DNA from 4 places in the Cellvibrio sp. QJXJ genome. Region 1 is predicted to be linked to each of the others. Evidence: predicted binding sites of a transcription regulator. Region 1 holds the regulator's gene; each other region holds the start of a gene.

Evidence for each region. The regulator sigma-54, encoded in region 1, starts transcription at its own class of promoters, with help from an activator protein. The targets are predictions, from matches to a motif close to TGGCACANNNNTTGCNNT.
Region 2: NNX04_RS02370 (BON domain-containing protein) is a predicted target of sigma-54. The motif match lies at 1,684-1,701, and genes of this name have one in related genera.
Region 3: NNX04_RS05955 (flagellar brake protein) is a predicted target of sigma-54. The motif match lies at 1,712-1,729, and genes of this name have one in related genera.
Region 4: atzF (allophanate hydrolase) is a predicted target of sigma-54. The motif match lies at 1,621-1,638, and genes of this name have one in related genera.

What each region holds. Positions count from the first base shown of each region.
Region 1 covers NZ_CP101662.1:2,024,359-2,027,540, forward strand. Annotated here, with positions in the region: gene lptB (LPS export ABC transporter ATP-binding protein) at 1-296, shown strand, start outside; gene NNX04_RS08805 (RNA polymerase factor sigma-54) at 464-2,116, shown strand; gene hpf (ribosome hibernation-promoting factor, HPF/YfiA family) at 2,221-2,511, shown strand; gene ptsN (PTS IIA-like nitrogen regulatory protein PtsN) at 2,588-3,037, shown strand; gene rapZ (RNase adapter RapZ) at 3,050-3,182, shown strand, end outside.
Region 2 covers NZ_CP101662.1:528,639-531,820, forward strand. Annotated here, with positions in the region: gene NNX04_RS02365 (PhoH family protein) at 1-659, opposite strand, end outside; gene NNX04_RS02370 (BON domain-containing protein) at 891-1,595, opposite strand; gene NNX04_RS02375 (AI-2E family transporter) at 1,947-3,068, shown strand.
Region 3 covers NZ_CP101662.1:1,388,887-1,392,068, reverse strand. Annotated here, with positions in the region: gene NNX04_RS05960 (methyl-accepting chemotaxis protein) at 1-683, opposite strand, end outside; gene NNX04_RS05955 (flagellar brake protein) at 831-1,649, opposite strand; gene ttcA (tRNA 2-thiocytidine(32) synthetase TtcA) at 1,941-2,840, shown strand; gene NNX04_RS05945 (hypothetical protein) at 2,865-3,182, opposite strand, start outside.
Region 4 covers NZ_CP101662.1:4,504,397-4,507,578, forward strand. Annotated here, with positions in the region: gene atzF (allophanate hydrolase) at 1-1,559, opposite strand, end outside; gene NNX04_RS19515 (Fic family protein) at 1,913-3,182, shown strand, end outside.

The DNA of each region.
Region 1 (3,182 bases):
GCCGGGTAGAAATCGCCCGCGCACTGGCGACAGACCCTAAATTTATCCTGCTCGATGAACCCTTTGCGGGTGTTGACCCGATTTCGGTTAACGACATCAAAGAAATAGTCCGTCACCTCAAAGATCGCGGGATTGGCGTTCTTATTACCGACCACAATGTACGCGAGACCTTGGACATCTGCGAGACTGCCTATATCGTAAGCGAAGGGCACATTATTGCCGAAGGTGATGCCGATACAGTGTTGAGTAACAGCAAAGTCCGCGAAGTCTATCTGGGCGAACACTTTCGCCTGTAAGTTCAACAAACTCTTTAACTACCCGACAAACAACTTGACAAGTAATATTATTTGGCTACTAGGCATAAAGCTTGCTTAAGTATGTTGCTTGAAGCGCAAACCCTGACTAAACTCCACCTAACAGATGTTTTCCATCCCGCGTTAAATAAGGGTTTGTTGCTACAACAATGAAACAATCTCTCCAGCTTAAACTCGGCCAACAGCTGACAATGACTCCCCAACTGCAACAGGCGATACGTCTTTTGCAGCTCTCCACGCTGGATCTTCAACAGGAAATCCAGGAAGCGCTCGAATCCAATCCCATGCTGGAAGTTGAGGAAGGTTTTGACTCAGCAACTACCAGCAGCGATTACGAAGGCAGCGCGGACGATAAGATTGATTACACCCGCCAGCAGGAAATTGCTGCAGAATCCGGCACCGACAATAGCGCCGACTTCAGTGCCAGCGACAATTTCTCGTCATCAACCGCTGATAACTTCAACGAACCAGGCTACGGCGAATCTGAAAGTTTTGGCGAGGGCGAAAGCTTTAGCGATGGGGAATCCTTTGGTGATAGCGATGTCTATGGTGAAGGCGATAGTTTCAGCGCCGACAGCGGTGACTGGAGCGACTCGATTCCCAGCGATTTACCGGTAGATACCAGCTGGGACGATGTTTACCAAACCTCATCAACCGGCAGCTCCAGCAACTACGACAATGAAGACAATGATTTTGAAAGTCGTCGCGCCGTTACCGACTCACTCTATGATCATTTGATGTGGCAACTCAATTTAACGCCCATGTCAGATCGCGACCGGGTGTTAGCGATGGCAATTATCGACGCGGTTGAACCCAGCGGCATGCTGTCTATTACCATCGAAGAAATATTCGAAGGAATGCGTGGCGATTTTGAAGAGCTGGAACTGGATGAAGTTGTTGCAGTTCAACACCGGCTGCAGCAGTTTGATCCCTGCGGTGTGTGCAGCCAAAACTTATCTGAATGTTTATTGGTGCAGTTACAACAGTTTGACCCCAAAACACCCTTTTTGGATTCGGCAAAATTAATCGCCAAACTTTACTTGCCTATATTGGGTAGTCGCGACTACCGTCAGTTAATGCGCCGCACCAAACTGAAAGAGGCCGAGTTGAGCCAGGCCATCACCCTGATCCAAAGCCTAAACCCTCGCCCAGGCGATATTATTGCCAGTGGTGACACGGAATATGTAGTACCGGATGTGTTCGTTGAAAAGCGCGATGGCCGCTGGATTGTTGAATTAAACCCGGAAATTGCACCGCGCCTGCGTATCAATTCCAATTATGCCTCCATGGTAAAGCGCGCGGACTCGAGCAGCGACAACACATTTCTCAAGGATAATTTGCAAGAAGCCCGCTGGTTCCTGAAAAGTTTACAGAGCCGCAATGAGACTCTGCTTAAAGTAGCCAGTTGTATTGTGGAAAAACAACGCGGGTTTCTCGATTACGGCCCCGAGGCTATGAAGCCGCTGGTGCTGCACGATATTGCTGAAATTGTTGAGATGCATGAATCCACTATTTCGCGGGTAACCACCCAGAAATATATGCACACACCGCAGGGTATCTTCGAACTGAAATACTTTTTCTCCAGCCATGTTAGTACCGATAGCGGCGGCGAGTGCTCTTCAACAGCGATTCGCGCAATTATTAAAAAGTTGGTGAGTGCGGAAAACCCCAAAAAACCGTTGAGCGACAGCAAAATCACCGACCTGCTCGCGGAACAGGGAATTCAGGTAGCGCGTCGTACCATTGCAAAATATCGCGAGTCGCTGAATATTCCACCCTCTAATGAGCGCAAAACCATTTAATTATCATTAACCGGTTATAAATACGAAATTCGGAAGAAAATCACGGACGAGCTGTTAGGTTGTGCTGATCACAACCATTTTGTTTCTATCGAGAGGAAGTATCTATGCAAATAAACATCAGTGGTCATCATTTGGAAGTTACCGATTCGCTGAAAGACTATGTCAGCAGCAAAATTGAGCGCCTGAGCCACCACCACGATCGCATTACCAGTACTCACGTCATCCTCTCCGTCGACAAGTTGATTCAAAAAGCAGAAGCAACCATCCATGTCAGCGGCAAAGATTTGTTTGCGGATGCCACTCACGAAGATCTGTACGCAGCAATTGATTCATTGGCCGATAAGCTGGATCGCCAATTAATTAAGCACAAAGAAAAGATGCGCAGTCATCGCTAACCCACCCTGGAGGCAGCGAGATCATCTCCGCTCACTGCCTCAACAATTGAGAGATTCCTGGTAATCACCTCCTACCATGCAAATTCAAAATCTTATTAGCCCCGGCCGAACCTTGTGTGCCGTTGAAGGCGGCAGCAAAAAACGTGCTCTGGAACTACTGGCCAACGCCATCGCACAGGATGTTCCTGGCATTGATGCCGATGAGTTATTTCGCCGTTTGATTGGTCGCGAGCGACTTGGCTCAACCGGTATAGGACACGGCATTGCCATTCCGCATTGCAGGGTTGAAAACTGCAGCGGCACGATCGGTGCACTCCTGACATTGGCTGACCCGATTGACTTTGATGCCATAGATTCCCAGCCTGTGGACATTCTCTTCGCCATGTTAGTGCCCGAAGATGCTCATGATGAGCACCTACAAACACTGGCCGCTCTGGCTGGGGCGCTGAATAATGCTGACTATCGCCAGCGTTTGCGTGCTGCCGATAGCGATGCCGCACTTTATCAGGTCGCTATAGCGCCTTAGCAGGTCAATACCATGCACCTCGTGATTGTAAGCGGGCTTTCAGGCTCAGGAAAAAGTACCGCCCTGCATGTCCTTGAAGATGTGGGCTTTAACTGCATCGACAATCTACCAGTCAGCCTGCTACCCGCGCTGGTTGCACAAATAC
Region 2 (3,182 bases), 1.5 Mb from region 1:
AGGTAGGGGTCGACTTTCTGCGCCAGGTCGCCTGGTAGAAACCCGAGTTTCTCACCTGCTTCAACCGCAGGGCGCACCAGCAAAATACGCTCTATCTCATTTTTCAATAAGGCTTCTACCGCACAGGCCACAGCGAGGTAGGTCTTGCCCGTACCGGCTGGGCCAATACCGAAATTGATGTCATGGCGCTGCACGGCGCGCACGTAACGCTGTTGGTTGAGGCCACGTGGCTTGATAGTGCACTTTTTAGTGCGGATAAGCGTAATGCCGCCTTCGTCGCCCGTGGTTTCGGTGGCAGGTGCTGTAGCGCCGATTGCGGCGTCATCCACAATAGACTCGGCGTTATCGAGTTGTTGCATAAGCTGTTCAATTCCTGAGGTTTGCAAAGCGAGATGTACTTCATCCGGGGTGAGTTCACTGTGACCGGTAAATTCGTAAAGGTTTCGCAGTAGTTCGGCGGCAGCACGGGTTTTGTTGGCGGGGCCTACCAGCTGGAACTCTGAACCGCGATTGCGAATTTCAATATCAAGGCGCTCTTCAATCTGGCGCAGGTGTTGGCCGAGCAGACCATTGAGGTTGGCAAGGCGACGACTATCACTAGGCTCCAGCGATAGAGGCTGGGTAATAATTTCCGGGGGGGATATAACGTGGGTGTTCAAGTGGTTAGTAGGCTCGTGTGACTTAATTAAAAGTAAGACTAAACCATTCAGCGGGAGGGATAAAGCCTAAATTACAGCTGAACAAACGCTGAACCCTTTGCTGAAGTTGCATGTCTTTGTGAGGTTTGTTTTATAACTTGTTGTATTTGCACTTGTTTTTCTCTTAATGCGAAGCCGGGGCGGTACCCGCCCCGTTAATAATATTCACATCAAGTTTTGTGCTCATTGGAATCACGACTTAATTTGCAAATTATTCACCACACCTTTCACATTTTCGTGTTTGGCGGCTATTGCTTGCGCTAATGCTTTTTGTTCCAGTGAACTCACTTGACCGGAAAGGGTTACCTTATGGTTTAGTGTGTCCACATCAATTGCCAAGCCTTTAATGTTGGGCGAAGCCAGCAGCTCGGTTTTAATTGCCGCAGTGGTGGAAACGTCAGCGACATACTGTGCGAAGTTACGACCTTGCGGGGCAACAGATTCTGCGTTTTTAGCGGGTTTTTCAATTACCTTGATGTTATTGGTCACTGCGTCAATGCCTTCAACGCCCAGCGCAATATTTTCGGCCAGTTCTTTTTCAATATCGGAGTGAACTTCTCCACCCAGAGTGGCCATATCTTTATCGACTTCAATGTCAATTTTGAATGCATTGAGGTGCTCATTCAGGATTAACGCTGTTTCCAGCTTGCTTTCAATCCAGCCGTCTTTGAATGCTGCTTTACTATCCTGCCAGGTCTGTTTGCTATCCTGTTTAAAGTCGGCCCAAAATTCTGCCGCGCTTCTTTTCTCAGTGTAAGTTTTTTCGGTATAAGTGTTCTCTGTATGGGCACTATTATTTGCTGCAGGCTCTGTGTTGGCTGCGACGGCAGACAGTGACGTGGTGAGCGCAAGGGCGCTAAGAGAAATGGTGATTGAGTCAAATAAAGTATTTTTCATGATGTTCTCCTTTGGAAAATTTTTTCAAAAAATATTGAAAATATTTCGTTGAAAAACATGCGCTCGTTAAAGAGGGCACGTAAAGGATAAAGCTTAATTCATGCCAATTAATCAAAAATTACCCGGGAACCACTGTTTTTGCGTGTGGGGAAAATCTGCGGGGGATATTTGATGTGATTATTTTTGGTTTATATGGCAGGTAATAAATTAAGATTTATGAAAAAACTACAAAAATATGTAAATTTTTATTAAAGGAAATTACATTGTGGGAGTGAGGTATATCTTTTTCGCGTAAAGCTGGTATGGAAATAGCAGATATCCTGAGTCAATGCCAATGCTCAGGGAGTCGTTATGAATAGTCCAATTGTGCATCACAACCCGGGGAGTACGCCTGATACACAGATAATAAGGCGTATTAATTTCTCCAATACTATAGGCATGGCTCTAAATATATTGGTAGTGATTGCAGTACTCTATACCTTGTATTTTTGCCGCACCTTATTACTACCGATATTTGTTGCCGGTTTTATTGCATTATTTTCCAGTCCGCTTGTGCGGCTCCTCGCCGATTTTAAATTACCGCATCCGCTTGCTGCCGCATTAGTGGTTATTTTTCTGCTTTTTATGCTGGGCTTGACCTGTGTTTTCCTCGGTGGGCCTGCTGCGCATTGGTTAGGTAGTTTGCCCGAGCTGGGGAATAAATTAACTGCACATCTAAATGGCTTTGCTGATCAGTTTAATTTGTTGCGATCACAGGTCATGCCCTCGGCTAGTCAAGAAAGTAATGCTGTTAGCAGCCTCTTTGAAACGATTCTTTTTTCTGCGGTGTCACTCGCCGCAGGTACTACGGCGATGTTTTTAGTCCAGGTTGCTGCAGTATTTGTCATTACTTATTTCTTTCTGGTATACGGTGATAACCTGATGCGTAATTTTGTTCGCTCCCAATCATCATTTGCCGAAAAAAAGAAAGCGGTGATTATCTTTCAAACTGTGCGCGACGATATATCCCGCTATGCATTGTTAATTTCTATTATCAATATTGGTTTGGGGGCAGCAACGGCCTGTGTAATGGCAATAATAGGTGTGGAAGATCCGTTGCTTTGGGGTACGTTGGCGGCCATGTTAAATTTTGCACCTTATATCGGACCATTATTGTTGTGCGTAATTCTGACCGGTGTCGGTTTTTTAGAATACGAGTCAGTGAGTATGGCGCTGCTGGTGCCAGGTAGTTTTTTGGCATTAAATTTTATTGAGTCGCAGTTGGTAACGCCAACAGTATTAGGTCGACGGTTTAATATGAATCCCTTATTGGTCGTGTTGTGGATGTTCGCCTGGGGTTGGCTGTGGGGGGTTATCGGCTTGCTAATTGCCATTCCTTTGTTGGTGTGCTTTAAAATTTTATCATTACACTTGAATTTGCTCGGTTGCTGGATCAATCTTCTTGATGGTGATGTCGCGAGTAACAAAGAGTAGTGGCTAATAGCAGACTGAATAGGGGTGTAAGTTTTTCGAATTTTTGTAGTCTTTGCAAATATTACTCCGCCAAAGGATGATTTTTTTGTTAGCGCCATGCTTTTTATGATTTTT
Region 3 (3,182 bases), 640 kb from region 1:
ATGGCATCGCAGCGGCCGGTGTAAATATAGGCGGCAAAAGGGTCGTTGATGGTAGCTCGCGCCTCTTGCAGTGCCTGGGCAATGCGCCCCTGTTGCATCACTTGCGCGGTTCCACCCACAACAGCGGCCACAATCAAGCTGACGATAGCGTTGGTGGTTGATAAGGAGCTCAGCAGGCCGCTGGTGATGAGTAACAGAATCCAGCTGACAAGAGTGATTGCTACGCTGTTGCCATAAAGACTCCAGTATTTTTCAGCAGCAGAGTAGGGGGCCTTGCCTTGATTGATACGTGCATAAACGGCTTCAGCGCGTTTGATCAAGTGGGGTTCGGCTTTGGCCCGCACCGACTCGTAACCATAAATTTGGCCATTTTGGCGCAGCGGGGTGATGTAGGCATCCACCCAATAGTGGTCGCCATTTTTACAGCGGTTTTTCACTATGCCCATCCAGGGTTTGCCGGCTTTTAGCGTTTCCCAGAGCATGGCAAACGCGGCGGGTGGCATTTGTGGATGACGCAAAATATTATGGGGCTGATTGATAAGTTCGTCGTGGCTGTAGCCAGAAATACGACAGAAGGTGTCGTTACAAAATTCGATATCGCCGCGCAGGTTGGACGAGGAAACTATTTCATCCTTATTGGAAAGGTGTACTTCTCTGCCGGTGGTGTGGCCATTGTTGCGCATGTGTAGATCCTGAGTTACGCCGATGAAAATCCCGAAATGTGATTTAATTCAAATAAATACAATCGGTCATTCAAGCCTAGTTCAAAAATAACGAATCTCTAGTGCGAATATGTTTCGCATTCGTTGCTGTAGTTTTAAATGTCGTTATCAGGCGGCGTAGGCGCGTCCGTTGGCTCTACTGGTTTGCGGGCGATGCTGTTGTAGGGCGCCGAGTTCCAGGCTGGTATTGAATTGTTGCTCGCGCAGAAATCGCCCCAGCGCCGTGCGCTTGTCCTCCTCCAGGTCGATAAACTCAATGCTGATCTGGGTGTGGCGATAAGGGCTGCGGCCCATACGGAAAGCGCAAATCCGGGCACGGCAGCGAATTTGTAACTCTTCACTCAGGTTGACTTCACACAGCGGCATCACCGCCCCATGGCGCAGGTAAGGCAAGAGGTTGCCCGCTACCATCAGGCGCATACCACCCACGGAAATGTCTTGCAGGGTGCCAAAGCTGGGTTCCTGGCCGATTGGGCGAATTTTTACCGACAAGGGTGATTGATGGCCAATGGTGTAGCGCGGAAAGCGGCGGCGCGGTTGATAGTAGGCAAAATTGGGTAATTCGATAGCGATACCCGAGGTGCCATAACTGGAGCCAAGTGCCACAATCGGCGCGCGAATTACCAGTTCTTCAGTGTTGCGATGGTGGCGAATACACAGCTCGTCGCCCGCATCCAATATCAGTTGTTGCGGAAACAGGTCATCCAGCCAGAGCAGGCCGCGCTCCAGGTCGATGGCCATAATCATGCTTTGGTAGCTGCGGCTAGTGCCGGTAATTTTTACTTCCAGCAACTGCCGTTGTTTTTTGAGTTCCCACAATGCTTGATATTCGTCCGGCACTGGCGTGCTGGTTGCGGCTTCACTCTGAACACTGTCGGCAGCGCCTTTGAGTTGACCTTTTTTAAATAATTTATCGAGAAACGACATTCGAAACCCCTCGCGGCAACAAGTCACCCCTGGTTTTGACAGCCGAGGGTGTTTATCTGCCTAGAGCAAGCGCTGTGCCACTCGCTTGGAGGCCAGTCTTGGCGCGGGGTGCTTTTATGGCTGGCGACAAAATAATCAATTGATACCGGCAAAGCTTTGCCTCCGGGCGGTCATTGATTTCAACTTGCGGGTAAAATCCGTACAATGCGCGCCGCTGCCGGGTGAGCTGCCCGGCGCGAGCCGAGCCCTGTCTTAACGCCCTGTTTTTAATGCCCCATGAGTGCTGAGTCCATGAAAGAGTTACACGAACGCAAAGATCGTCTGGAATTTAACAAGCTGCAAAAGCGCCTGCGCCGTTTGACCGGCTCGGCCATTGTTGACTACAGCATGATTGAAGACGGCGATAAGGTGATGGTGTGCCTCTCCGGCGGTAAGGACTCTTACACCATGCTCGATATCTTATTGAGCCTGCAAAAAACCGCGCCCATTTCGTTTGAAATAGTGGCGGTGAATATGGACCAAAAGCAGCCCGGTTTCCCCGAGCATATCCTGCCGCAGTATTTGGCAGAGCTGGGTGTGCCGTATCACATCATCGAGCGCGATACCTACAGCATCGTGAAAGAAGTCGTGCCCGAAGGTAAAACCACCTGCGGTCTTTGCTCCCGTTTGCGCCGCGGTACGCTGTATGGTTTTGCCGATGAAATCGGTGCGACCAAAATCGCTTTGGGCCATCATCGCGACGATATTATCGAAACCCTGTTTTTGAATATGTTCTTCGGCGGCAAGTTAAAAGCCATGCCACCCAAGCTGCTCTCGGACGATAAACGCAACATTGTCATTCGCCCCTTGGCCTATTGTTCGGAAGAGGATATTGCGCACTTTGCGGAGTTGAAGGGCTTCCCGATTATTCCCTGCAACCTCTGCGGTTCGCAGGAAAACCTGCAGCGCCAGGTGGTGAAAGACATGCTGGTGCAGTGGGAGCGTCAATTCCCCGGCCGCACCGAAACCATTTTTACCGCCATCCGCAATGTGCAGCCTTCGCAGCTGGCTGATTTGAACCTGTTTGATTTCATCAATCTGGAAACCAACAAGCACGCTGCCGAGGAAGATGACGACAGCTGCGCCATTAGCGCTCCGCTTGGTCGCATAGAAGATGCGGTGCAATACGTGGATGTGTTGGATATCCGCTAGGTCAGCAGAATGAGATCGTCTGGATTAGGCGACCTGACGGTGTAAATAAGGTGTGATCAACTTGTTATAGGACTGGATAAACCCGTCGGTATTTCTTACGGCACCGGTGCCATTATCAAAATGCGCAGCCCAAAGTTGGGCGAGGGTCGGCAGGTCGGGGAAGTTATTGCAGTCGATATGGGCGCGGCGGTAGATCATCCATGCTATGCCAGTGCTGTAACTCAGGTTGGTAACCAATTCGCGTTCGGGGTCGAGTAAAAACTGCTGCTGGCTGGCTAAACCGCGCTGGCGCGAGGCGAGGTCGGGAAACTGGATGAGATAGCGGTCCCACAACTCGCGGTG
Region 4 (3,182 bases), 2.3 Mb from region 1:
GGCGGCGTGGTATTGGGCAGCGCGAATAAACGGTAATTACTGGCGCTATAAGTGCTCTCCACAAAAATGGCATTGCGCTCTTGCAATTGCACATTAAGTGGCATGCCGGTGAGGTGCGCGCCCACAACGGCGAGGCGCACATAACCAGCAGGTGGATTGGTATTTGTTTGTGGTGCAGGTGTTGGTTGTTGTGTCGCGCCGAGTTTTAAATTCACACTGCTGTGCCATTTTTTACCGAAGGCAGCGAGGGCGGCGTCTTGCCATGCCGGTGCAATTAAGGTGATGCCAAAGGGCAAACCATCGGCACGCAGCGTTGCAGGTAATGCGAGAGCAGAACAGTCCGCGAGATTCACAAAATTGGTGTAGGTACCGAGCTGGCTGTTAACCGTCACTGGGTCAGCCGCTACCTCATTGAGTGTTGGGTGGCGTGGCGATGTTGGCACTAGCAGCGCATCCACACCGCTCATTAAGGTTTGGATTTCACGCGCAAGATCAGCACGTTGATATTCAGCGCGGTAAGCGTCGGTTGCAGAAAAATTCACCGCTTTTTCAATAATGCCACGCACCACATCATTCATATCGGCGGCGTGGTCTTGCATAAAATCCTTAATCGCGGCGTGACGCTCAGCAACCCAGGGGCCGCCATACAATAATTGCGCGAGGTTGAACATGGGCGTGAAATCGATGGTGATTAATTCCGCACCCAGCGCTGAAATATTTTCCAGTGTTTCCAGCCACGCCGCCTCGGCGTGGGTATCGCCAAACCAATTGGGTGATGCAGGAATACCAAAACGCGGTTTGGCGGAAAAATAAATGGGTGTGCTGTGGTTAATGCGCGAATAACCATCGGTTGCGTCAAACCCTTCCATCACCTTGGCAACAGTTTCTGCATCGTCCACGGTGAGTGAAAAAATCGAAACGCAATCTAAACTGCGACAGGCGGGCACAACACCGCTGGTACTGAAGCGCCCTTTGGTTGGTTTTAAGCCCACGATATTGTTAAAGCCCGCTGGCACACGGCCGGAGCCTGCGGTATCGGTGCCCAAACTAAAAGGTACTAATCCGCGCGCAACAGTAGTGGCTGAGCCGGAGCTGGAACCGCCGGACACATAATCTGCATTAAATGAATTAGGTACGGCGCCATAAGGTGAGCGCGTGCCTACCAAACCCGTCGCAAATTGATCCAGATTGGTTTTGCCCAGCACAATCGCCCCCGCTTGTTTCAAGCGTGCAACAGAGGTGGCATCGGCTTCGGCGATATAGGTAAACGCCGGGCAGGCTGCGGTGGTGGGCATGCCCGCAACATCAATATTGTCTTTAACCGCGAAGGGGATACCGTAGAGCGGGAGGCTGGTTGCATCATCAAGACTCGCCAGCGCATTAAGCTGTGCCTCAATCTCTGCGGCCGAAACAATGTAAATCCAGGCAGCGTCATCGGCTTTGAGTTGTGCACGAAGGTTCAGCAGCGCATCGCGCGCCTGCAAACCTTCGCTGCGATAGGCGTTGAGCCATTCAGTAATTGTCCAGCCAGTGGTCTCGTTATTTTGCAACAGCGTCATTATGGTTCCTGCGTTCAAATCTGAAATACAATCTTGGATACAAGATTGCTTTTCAGTTGGTTTTGCAGAAACTGTGCCAGCCTAAAAACGGCGTCCTAAATTTACTATTTAAAAATAATAAAAGTCTTTTTATTCAATTGGTTATGAATTTTATAAGGGGATGGAATGGGGCGCTTTGAGGCGGTTTTTACGAAGGGTTTTATGCGCTTAAGTTGTGCGTGGGATTTTTGTTGGGGGGCTAAATTGGTGCGATTTAGCCTTCTTTCTATATCTCAAATTTTATAAATATTGAGATATGAAGCTGACTAAACTATAGTTCATCTCAATATTGTTTGTTTTTGAGATGAATTGAGATGATTAAGCGTCCTCCAGCCAAAGCCGAGCTAGCGAACCCATGGGCAAGCCTCTCTTCTGACCAGTTGCCTCCGTATATTCCTTTTGCTGCTCCTGTTGATGCGCGGGGGCGGTATTTACCTTACGATGAATTTCGTCATCGTGTACCAAAAGATCTATCTGTTGATATAGCTTGGTTTTTTACCAAAGAAGCGCGCGCCCATGCAAAACAGTCGTTATTCGGTCAGGTCGACCCTAAGCGCAAGGGCACCTATATAACCACTAATTTAATGCAGAAGACTGCGACAATCGTCGATCAGTCCACTACTAGCGCCGCATTAGAGTGGGCTAACAAAAAAGTAGGCGAAGGGCTGAATATCGCTTACATGCTAGAGGATCTGATTGAAGACGAGGCGATAAGTAGTAGCCAGCTAGAAGGCGCGGCTACAACGACCTTGGTTGCGAAAGAGATGATCAAGCGTAAGCGTGAGCCGCGCAGCATGGATGAGCGCATGATTATTGGCAATTTTAAAATGATGCATTTTGTATGGGATAAACGACTGCTTCCGCTCACGGCTGATTTAATAAAAGAGCTTCATGCAATTGGCGTTGGCGGTATAGATGACGGGAAATACACACCGGGAATTTTTCGCCTGACGGATAATGTGGTTGTCGAGGATAGTGATGGAAATATAGTTCATCAGCCGCCAACAGCTGCTGGGCTTGATGAGCGCTTGCAGTCATTATGTAATTGGGTGAATACAGATCATGACGATATCGAAAGTCAAAGCTATATTCATTCCTTGGTAAAAGCGATTTGCATCCATTTTGCAATAGGATACGAACATCCATTTAATGACGGTAATGGCAGGGTTGCGCGGGCATTGTTTTACTGGTTTATGTTTAAAAAAGATTATGGTGCCTTCCGCTATATATCGATTAGTAATCTATTAAAAGAAGCGGCTACACAATACGGGAAATCCTATTTGTATACCGAAACGGATGAGATGGATATGACCTATTTTATTGATTATCAATGCTCGGTGATTATGCGTGCGGTTGCTGCGTTCAAAAATCACTGCCAAAAAACCGTTGAAAGTATTGAGTCATTTGATACATGGTTATTTAACAGCGGTGTTTATGGAAAACTCAGTGGGAAACAGAGAATTGTTTTTCAAGTTGCAAAAAGCAGCCCGAATACCATTTTTACAGCACGATATGTAGAAGAAAAATTACACTGCTCTTACAACACCGCCGCCACTGTTTTAAATGGTTTGGTCGAACTAAATC